Regions from separate parts of the Streptomyces sp. NPDC052301 genome, predicted to be linked through region 2. Evidence: riboswitches for the same ligand, from Rfam matches in the RefSeq annotation. Region 2 holds a riboswitch; each other region holds the start of a gene.
The links. A riboswitch is a leader RNA that binds a small molecule or an ion and turns the genes downstream of it on or off. The one in region 2 is predicted to bind cyclic di-AMP.
Positions count from the first base shown of each region.

Region 1 (3,269 bases), on a different contig from region 2:
TGCCGGAGCTGGAGGGGCTCGCCAAGGCGCCGAACACGCACCTGACGGGCTGACGGTCGCCGCCCCTCCGGGGGCGGCACAAACCTGTGGTGCGCAAAACACTCAGGGCCGGAAACCATTGCTGGCTTCCGGCCCTGAGTTTCAGTAGCGGGGACAGGATTTGAACCTGCGACCTCTGGGTTATGAGCCCAGCGAGCTACCGAGCTGCTCCACCCCGCGTCGTTGTGTCTCAAGAGTACCCCATGCGCAGGTCGGAACGCACATCCGTGGTCCGCGGGCCCGTCGGCAGGGCCGGAGGGACGGATCATCCGGTCGGCCCACAGCGCTCGCCGCACGCTGTCCCGCCCGCAAATCTGGACGTACGTCGGACAGTGGGAGACAAGCGGTGCGCCCTGGAGAGGTGGAGGAGAACGCGTACGCCAGGGCCGGTGGCCGGCTGCCCGGCGACCCCGTGCCCGCTCCGGGCCTCGTCGACGAGCCCCCGCCCCCGCGACGCCCACGCCGCCCGGGTCCCCGCGCCCTGGCCCGCGCCCTGCCCGCCCTGCTGATCGTGAGCGGTGTCCTGTACGGCCTGCTCACCCCGAACGAGTTCACCGCCGTCCCGTTCTTCTCCGCCGCCCCGCTGATCGCCGCGCCCCTGTCGTCGCTGCGCACCACCGTGCTCACCGGCCTCGCGGCCCTCGCCGCCGGCTACGCGGTGCACGCAGGCTCGGGTGCCCACCCCGCCGTCGCCGCCGTCACCGACGTGGTCACCATCGCCACGGTCGCCCTGCTCGCCCTCGCCATCAACCGGGTGGTCCGGCTCGGCGACCGGCGGCTCGCCTCCGCCCGGGAGGTCGCCGAGGCCGCCCAGCGGGCCGTGCTGCCGGAGCCCGCCGCGCGGATCGGCGGCTTCGAGATCGCCGCCCGCTACGAGGCGGCACGGCAGGACGCGTTCATCGGCGGCGACCTGTACGCGGTGCAGGACAGCCCGTACGGCGTCCGGCTGGTCGTCGGGGACGTACGCGGCAAGGGCATGGGCGCGGTCGCCGCGATCGCCGTGGTGATCGGGGCGTTCCGGGAGGCGGCCGAGCACGAGGCCACCCTGGAGGAGGTGGCCGAGCGGCTGGAGCGGGCGCTGGCCCGGGAGGGAACGCGGCGGGAGGGCATCGACGCCTTCGAGGGGTTCACCACCGCCGTCCTCGCCGAACTCCCGCACGGCGACGGTGTCGTACGGCTCGTCAACCGGGGCCATCCACCGCCGCTGCTGCTGTACGCCGACGGCACCGTGCGCGTCCTGACCGGGCCCGAGCCCGCGCTGCCACTGGGCATGGCGGACCTCGGCAGGTGGCCCGACCGGACCCTGCAGGCGGGCTTTCCGAGCGGGGCCACGCTGCTGCTGTACACCGACGGACTGTCCGAGGCCCGGGACGGCCACGGCCGGTTCTACGACCTGGAACGTCGGCTCGACGGGCGGCCCTTCGCCGACCCTCGCGCGCTCCTCGACCGGCTCGCCACCGAGGTGCGGCGGCACTCCGGCGGCGGGATGACGGACGACATGGCGCTCCTCGCCGTGCGGCGGCCCTGAGCCGTGAGGCGACGGCGGGGATACGCCGGGAAGTGACGGCCTGTGACCGTGTGACCGCCGTGCGCATAACATCTGAGTCACCATCAAAAACACCGAGACTGCTGAACCGTGGCCAACTCGCCCGATTTGGAGGCTTCCTGACCGGTAAGTCCGCGGCCGAAAACGTTAATGATCAAGCCGAACGGCTTGGAAAGTGCCTGGCACGTCTATTAACGTTCGATAACGCAGCGCGGTCGTCCCAGCCGTCACAAGAGGCGGCTCCGTGCGCACGCGCCGAATCCTGCAAGGGAACCGGGGAACCACCACTTTGGGGTGAATCACGCGAACACCGCCGTGAACTGCTTAGAGTCCACGGCCGGTATACGCGCGTAGGAGACCTTCCTGCTCCGAACCCGTCAGCTAACCCGGTAGGCGGAGGAAGGAAAGGAGTACGCCCGCGTGGCGTCCAACCGGCCTGCCCCAGAAGCCCCGTTCGTGCCTGCGCAGCGCGAGTCCGAAACGTTCGGCTACGGCGCCTACCGCGCCGACGAGGGCCCCTGGGAGGAGTGGAACCCCACCGAGGACTCCGTCGCCCCGGTCCGCGGCCGGCACCGTGTCGCCAAGCAGCGCGGCGGCTTCGCGCGCAGCTCCACCGTCCTCGGCGTCGGCGTGATGGCCGCGGTCGGCGCGGGCGGCATGGCCAGCGCCAACACCGGCAAGCCGCCGGTCTCCATATCCCTGCCGGACCTGCCCTCCTCCGTCGACCACCTCTTCGGCAGCGACACCGCCGGCTCCTCCGACGACACGCACCAGGCCACCGCCACCGCGCTCAGCGGCGTCGGCACCACCGCCGACAGCGACAGCAGCACCGGCGCCGGCGAGGCCCTGCGCAACCGGATCATGGCCCAGGCCGAGCAGCAGCAGAGCAAGGCCGACAGCAAGGCCACCGCCGCCGCGCTCGCCGCTTCCGAGAAGCAGACCGCCGACGCCGCCGCCAAGGCGGAGAAGGAGGCCGCCGCCAAGGCCGCCTCCGCCAAGGAGAAGGCCGAGGCCGACGCCAAGAAGGCCGCCGAGGCCGAGCGGCTGGCCGAGCTGGCCAAGCAGTACACGCTGCCGGTCGTCTCGTACACGCTCACCGGCACCTTCGGCCAGCCCGGCTCCATGTGGTCCTCCGGCTACCACACCGGCCTCGACTTCGCCGCCCCCACCGGCACCCTCATCAAGGCCATCCACAGCGGCACGGTCACCCAGGCCGGCTGGGCCGGCGCCTACGGTTACCGCACGGTCCTCACCCTGGACGACGGCACCGAGCTGTGGTTCTGCCACCAGTCCTCGATCAACGTCTCGGTCGGCCAGAAGGTCTCCACCGGCGACGTCATCGGCCGGGTCGGCGCCACCGGCAACGTCACCGGCCCGCACCTGCACCTCGAGGTGCACCCGAACGGCCAGGCCACCGCCGTCGACCCGGCGCCCTGGCTGCGGTCCAAGGGCCTCACCCCCTGAGCGTGTCGTCCTCGTGAACAGGCGCCTGCGGCGGAATGCGATCATCCACCGCCGGCGTTGACATCGAGCATGACTTCTCTGCGCACACTCGGCTCCTCCGACCTCGAGGTCTTCCCGCTCTCCCTCGGCGGCAACGTCTTCGGCTGGACCGCCGACGAGGAGACCTCCTTCGCCGTCCTGGACGCCTACACGGCCGCCGGCGGCAACTTCATCGACACCG
Region 1 is NZ_JBIUBE010000020.1:100,516-103,784, forward strand. Features, by position in the region: gene ACIHEJ_RS37175 (dihydrofolate reductase family protein) at 1-53, shown strand, start outside; tRNA gene ACIHEJ_RS37180 (tRNA-Met) at 146-219, opposite strand; gene ACIHEJ_RS37185 (PP2C family protein-serine/threonine phosphatase) at 386-1,567, shown strand; cyclic di-AMP (ydaO/yuaA leader) riboswitch at 1,829-1,998, shown strand; gene ACIHEJ_RS37190 (M23 family metallopeptidase) at 2,006-3,049, shown strand; gene ACIHEJ_RS37195 (aldo/keto reductase) at 3,119-3,269, shown strand, end outside.
Region 1: another riboswitch for cyclic di-AMP. It lies ahead of ACIHEJ_RS37190 (M23 family metallopeptidase); the one in region 2 lies ahead of ACIHEJ_RS25790 (C40 family peptidase).

Region 2 (3,269 bases):
GTTGGCGAGGACACGCAGGTAGGCGAGGACGTCCCGGACCTCCTTGCGCTCGTAGAAGCGGACACCGCCGACGACCTTGTAGGGCAGGCCGACGCGGATGAAGACCTCTTCGAAGACACGGGACTGGGCGTTGGTCCGGTAGAAGACGGCGACGTCGCCGGCCTTGGCGTCGCCCGCGTCGACCAGGCGGTCTATCTCGTCGGCGACGAACTGGGCCTCGTCGTGCTCGGTGTCGGCGACGTAGCCGGTGATCCGGGCGCCCTGGCCGGCGTTGGTCCACAGGTTCTTCGGGCGGCGGGACTCGTTGCGCTCGATGACCGCGTTGGCCGCGCTCAGGATGGTCTGCGTGGAGCGGTAGTTCTGCTCCAGCAGGATCGTCGTCGCGTCCGGGTAGTCCTCCTCGAACTGGAGGATGTTGCGGATCGTCGCACCGCGGAAGGCGTAGATCGACTGGTCCGCGTCACCCACCACGCACAGCTCGGCGGGCGGGACATCGTACTCGCCGGGCGGGGTGTCCTCGTCGTGATCCCCGGTGCCGACGAGTTCCCTGACGAGCGCGTACTGGGCGTGGTTGGTGTCCTGGTACTCGTCGACCAGGACGTGCCGGAAGCGGCGGCGGTAGTGCTCGGCGACGTCCGGGAAGGCGCGCAGCAGGTTGACCGTCGTCATGATCAGGTCGTCGAAGTCGAGGGCGTTGGCCTCGCGCAGCCGCGACTGGTACAGGGCGTAGGCCTGGGCGAGGGTCTTCTCGAAGCCGTCGGAGGCCTGGGCGGCGAAGTCCTCCTCGTCGATCAGCTCGTTCTTCAGGTTGCTGATCTTGGCGCTGAAGGACTTCGGCGGGAAGCGCTTGGGGTCGAGGTCCAGGTCGCGGCAGACCAGGGCCATCAGGCGCTTGGAGTCCGCGGCGTCGTAGATCGAGAACGACGACGTGAAGCCGAGCTTCTTCGACTCACGGCGCAGGATGCGCACGCACGCGCTGTGGAAGGTCATCACCCACATCGCGTTCGCCCGTGGGCCGACGAGCTGCTCGACGCGCTCCTTCATCTCGCCCGCGGCCTTGTTGGTGAAGGTGATCGCGAGGATCTGGCCCGGGTGCACGTTCCGCTCGGCGAGCAGGTGCGCGATGCGGTGGGTGAGCACACGGGTCTTGCCGGAGCCGGCACCGGCGACGATGAGCAGCGGGGTGCCGGCGTGCACGACCGCGGCGCGCTGGTTCTCGTTCAGCCCCTCCAGGAGCGCCGCCGCGTCGATCGCCGGGCGCGGGGCGCCGTCGCGGTAGTAGGCATCCCGGTCCGGCGGCACGTCGAACTTCCCGCCGAACAGATCGTCCGGAAGCGGCTCCGGAGCGTGGTCGTCCTCGGGCGGTGGCGGGGGCTCCTCCTCGTGCCCGCGCGAGGGCTGGAGGTCCGCCAGGAAGCTGTCGTCAAAGAGGCTGCTCATCGCTCTCCGAGTCTAGGGCGCCCCACCGACAACCGGTCGCCGTCCCCGGAACATGGCCGGTCCGGCGGAGAGTTGATCTTCACGTCAATAGTGCCCGGTAACCCCTCACGCTGCGGAAGCACCTGCTCACGTGGACGTGAAAGTGCCCTCAGGTCACGGAAATGTATCGGACATACCTCGCACCAACCTTCACAGAAGACACACGAGTTGGCTAGGTTTCCGTCAGGCCGCACGACCCCTCTCCGGCGAACGTCGCCGGGCCATGCGGCCTCCGCCGAGTCCGGCGCGCCCCGCACGGCGCCCGGAGCCGGGGACCCACCGATCCTGGGGTGAATCGGCCGACTCCCGCCCGGGACGACGCCGTAGGGCAACCCTTCCGAAGCACGCGCCCGAACCCGACAGCTAACCCGGTAGGCGGCACGTTGGAAGGAGTCGCCAGCCTTGGCGTCGCACCGCAAGCCGCGCCCCGTCGGCACCCGTGGACCGGGCCTGCGTGGCCCTGCCCTCGCCACCGCCGCGTTCACCTCCGTGGCCGTCCTGTCCCAGACGGCCGAGGCAGCCTCCGCCGACGACGGCAGGCCGAGCCTGGAGGAGATCGAGAAGAAGATCGACGAGTTCTACCGCCGCGCCGACGCATCGCCGGAGGAGGAGTCGGCGGCCCGGCAACGGGCGCGCGCCGAGGAACAGGCCGCGGCCCGGCAGCGGGCCAGGGCCGAGGACCAGGCGGCCCGGGAGCGCGCGCTGGCCGAGAACCGTACGGCCCGGGACAGGGCTCTCGGCGAGGACCGGACGGTCCACGAGCGGGCGCACGTCGGGGACCGGGCGGTCCCGGAGGGGGCGCGTGAGCGGGGTTGGACGGCCCACGAACGGGCGCGCGTCGAGGAACCGCGCCAGGAGGGCGCCCGGCGCGCGGCCCGGCGCGCCAGGGCCCGCGAGGGTCTGGCGCCGTTCACGGCGGCCCCGGACCCGGCCGCCTCCCTCCTCGCGGAGTATCCGCAGGACCACTTCGCCCAGCACAGGGTGATGAACCGGCTGGCCTCGCGCGTGAAGGACGCGACCGAACGCGAGAAGGCCACCAGGACCACGGAGACACCGGCCGCCGCGCCGTACGACGTGAAGGGCGCCAAGGCCGCCGTCCAGCGCAAGCTCGGCACCGCGCGCGAGCTGCTGTCCCGGCTCACGGCCGAGGCGAGCCCCCGCCCGACCGCGCATTCCCAGGAGAAGCAGCCGGACGCCGGACCGCAGGCCTACGTCGCCCCCGGCCCCGAGGCCACCAGGGCCGAGAAGGCGATCGCCTTCGCCCGCGCCCAGATCGGCAAGCCGTACGTGAGCGGCGCCAGCGGCCCCGGCTCCTACGACTGCTCGGGCCTGACCCAGGCCGCCTGGAAGGCCGCCGGCGTCACCCTCCCGCGCGCGGCCCGGGACCAGGCGTTCGCCGGCACGGCCGTGCCCCTCGACGACGCCCGCCCCGGTGACCTGGTCTTCTTCCGCGACGACAGCAGCCACGTCGGACTCTGTACCGGCGACGGCATGATGATCCACGCCCCGGGCCCCGGCGCGTACGTCCGCGAGCAGGCGGTCCACCACCTCGGAGAGCCGGTGATCCACAGCGTGGTGCGACCGGTCTGACCGCGGCGCACGCGCGCGTGCGGTGCACACGACGCGGACGGCCCGCGTCGTGCCCGGGGCCGGCACGACCTCCACACCGTGCCCACGCGCGCGTAGCGGCGTTTTCGCCCGCCCTCGCGCGCGTGCCCTTCCCGATGCCGGGCCGCTCGGCTGCCTAGCATCGGCGCATGTCCGGCTTCTCGGCTCTGCGTGCGTGGTGG
Region 2 is NZ_JBIUBE010000009.1:154,886-158,154, reverse strand. Features, by position in the region: gene pcrA (DNA helicase PcrA) at 1-1,440, opposite strand, end outside; cyclic di-AMP (ydaO/yuaA leader) riboswitch at 1,703-1,874, shown strand; gene ACIHEJ_RS25790 (C40 family peptidase) at 1,882-3,069, shown strand; gene ACIHEJ_RS25785 (tellurite resistance/C4-dicarboxylate transporter family protein) at 3,237-3,269, shown strand, end outside.

Region 3 (3,269 bases), on a different contig from region 2:
GCAACGCCGCCAGCGCCCGGGCGTGCCGGGCGTCGTCGCTGAGGTCGGAGTCCAGCAGCTCGCACAGCTCGATGTCCTCGGGCAGCCCCAGCCGGGCCGCCCGCTCGCGCAGCCGGAGCACGGGCAGGGTCGGGATGCCCTCGCGCAGGTCGGTGCCCGGGGTCTTGCCGGACTCGTGGGAGTCGGAGGCGATGTCCAGGACGTCGTCGGCGAGCTGGAAGGCGACCCCGAGCCGCTCACCGTACTGGGTGAGCACGTCGACGACCGTCTCGTCGGCGCCGGACATCATCGCGCCGAACCGGCACGACACCGCCACCAGCGAACCCGTCTTGCCACCGAGCACGTCCAGGTAGTGCTCGACCGGGTCACGGCCGTCCGAGGGACCCGCGGTCTCCAGGATCTGGCCGGTGACCAGCCGCTCGAACGCGAGGGCCTGCACCCGGACCGCCTCGGGGCCGAGGTCGGCGAGGATCTGGGAGGCGCGGGCGAAGAGGAAGTCACCGGTGAGGACCGCGACGGAGTTGCCCCAGCGGGTGTTGGCGCTGTCCACGCCGCGCCGCACGGCAGCCTCGTCCATGACGTCGTCGTGGTACAGCGTGGCGAGGTGGGTCAGCTCCACGACCACGGCCGACGGGACGACGCCCGGCGCGTAGGGGTCGCCGAACTGCGCCGCGAGCATCACGAGCAGCGGCCGGAACCGCTTCCCGCCGGCCCGTACGAGGTGCTGCGCGGCCTCCGTGATGAACGGGACCTCGCTCTTGGTGGCCTCGAGCAAGCCTTCCTCGACAGCCGCCAATCCGGCCTGGACATCGGCTTCCAGAGCCTGGTCCCGCACGCTCAGCCCGAACGGCCCGACGACGGTCACGAGGGGTCTCCTGTCTGCTGGTGTCTGCTGGCGATTACGCGGTTTGTCGATAGGTCGCTGCCCTCACTCAAGTCAGCGTATCCGGTCCTGTTTCGATCACCGATAGCGCCCACCGGTCCAGCCTGGGCGGTATCGGATCATGACCGTTATGTTTGCGATCGGATGGTAAGAACGGACATTTATCGACTTAACCCCACCCCATCCGCTTTGTCGCGTACCGGGGAGGCGAGCGGAGTAACGCGCACGCCACCCTCCGCACGGCCGAGACCACCGCCATGACGGCCGCCGCGACGACAGACATGACGACGGGCACCCCGCCAGGACAACGACGGGCACCTCGTCATGGGTTCCACCGCCGCCCGAACCGAGCGCAAATCGCCCGAATCCACCATGTCCGATTTGACGCATTTCGTTATTCCGTGAGTTGGGTCACGTGCTTCCGCCGGCGCCCCCGACCCCGCACCGCGACCCCTCCCTCCTTGCCCGGTCGGCGAGTTGAGGCTTGGCAAACGCAAAGGATCAAGTACCCCATACGGCACAGACCAAGGTCAAATGGGGCGTTGTGTGGATCCGCGACTTGTTCCGGACATGTGCTCTCGCATACGTTCCGGGCCGTCGGGCGGAACGCCGAATCCTGCCGCCGCCCGCATACCCATCCACGAACTCATTCCTACGGCAGGAGCGGGGGACCCAGGTAAGCGCCGGACCGGACGGCACACGTCGCGCCGGAACGGCTAGGGGTGAAGCCGTGCCTTCCCGGAAGGCACGGCCGGGCACCTCCCCGCCCGAACCCGACAGCTCACCTCGCAGGCGACGGAGAGGAACTTCCCCATGCCTGCTGCCGCTCAGCACCGCCGTGCCTGGCACAACCGCTTCACCCGCACCCTCGTCGTCGCCGGCACCGGTGCCGCCGTCCTCGCCCTGCCGCTCATCGGTGCGACCAGCGCCTCCGCCGCCACCCCGGCCGCCACGACGGTCTCCACCACCCCGGCCGGGTACCCGAACAACCTGGACGGCTGGATCCGCGAGTCCCTCGCGATCATGGCGGAGAAGGGCATCCCGGGCTCCTACAACGGCATCTACCGCAACATCATCCGGGAGTCCTCGGGCAACCCGAACGCCATCAACCTCTGGGACTCCAACGCCGCCAAGGGCATCCCGTCCAAGGGTCTGCTCCAGGTCATCGACCCGACGTTCAACGCGTACCACGTGGCCGGAACGTCGTTCAACATCTACGACCCGGTCGCGAACATCACCGCCGCCTGCAACTACGCGGCCGCCCGGTACGGGTCGATCGACAACGTGTTCGGCGCCTACTGACCGGCGGCGGCGCCGTCCGAACCGGTGCCGCCGGGCGATGGCCACAGGCTCCTACTGATATCCCGGTCAGTCGGTCGGGAACAGTCTTTCGAGGACGACGGCGATGCCGTCGTCCTCGTTCGACGAGGTGACCTCGTCGGCCACCGCCTTGAGTTCGGGGTGGGCGTTGGCCATGGCGACCCCGTGTCCGGCCCAGTCGAACATCGGGATGTCGTTGGGCATGTCGCCGAAGGCCAGCGCCCGACCGGGAGCGATGCCCAGCCGCTCGGCGGCCAGCGCCAGCCCGGTCGCCTTGGTCACCCCGCACGGCTGGAGTTCCACGGTTCCCGGCCCCGACATGGTGACCGTCGCCAGCGATCCCACCACCGCGCGCGCGAGGGTCGCCAGTGCGTCGTCGGACAGCGTGGCGTGGCGCAGCAGCACCTTGCTGATGGGCGCGCGCCACAGGTCGTCGCGCCGCCCGACCCGCACCGCCGGCAGGGTCGGGTGCGGCATCCGGTACCCGGGCTCGATGAGCGTCAGCCCGTCCACGCCGTCCTGGTCGACGGCCGCGTAGACCTGCCCCACCTCGGCCTCGATCTTGCCGAGCGCGGTCTCGGCCAGCTCCCGGTCCAGCCGCACCGACCAGAGCAGACGGTCGGTCGCGGCGTCGTAGACCTGTGCGCCCTGCCCGCACACCGCGAGCCCCCGGCAGCCGAGGCCGGCCAGCAGGGGTCGTACCCGCGGGGCCGGGCGGCCCGTCACCACCAGGTGGCGTGCACCGGCCCGCGCCACCCGCGCGAGCGCCGCGAGGGACCGTTCGGAGACGGTGTCGTCGCGGCGCAGCAGCGTCCCGTCCAGGTCGGTGGCGATCAGTGCGTACGCGGGGGTGGGTGCCATGATCAGAGAATACGGACACGCTGCCTGGCCGACTCACCTGTGATCGCGCGTACTTGTGTGCTGCCCGGCCCCAAGTGGTGCCCGGCTGCTCCCTGATGGGGGAGTCGGAGCGCGCGGACGCTCCTCGCCGTGGCGGCCGGCCGGCTGCAGCGCGGCGTGCAGGGCCGCCGTACGGGCGTGCACGCGCGCGCTGCGACCGTCGTTC
Region 3 is NZ_JBIUBE010000016.1:148,953-152,221, reverse strand. Features, by position in the region: gene ACIHEJ_RS34330 (polyprenyl synthetase family protein) at 1-865, opposite strand, end outside; cyclic di-AMP (ydaO/yuaA leader) riboswitch at 1,517-1,691, shown strand; gene ACIHEJ_RS34325 (transglycosylase SLT domain-containing protein) at 1,697-2,185, shown strand; gene ACIHEJ_RS34320 (HAD family hydrolase) at 2,252-3,064, opposite strand.
Region 3: another riboswitch for cyclic di-AMP. It lies ahead of ACIHEJ_RS34325 (transglycosylase SLT domain-containing protein); the one in region 2 lies ahead of ACIHEJ_RS25790 (C40 family peptidase).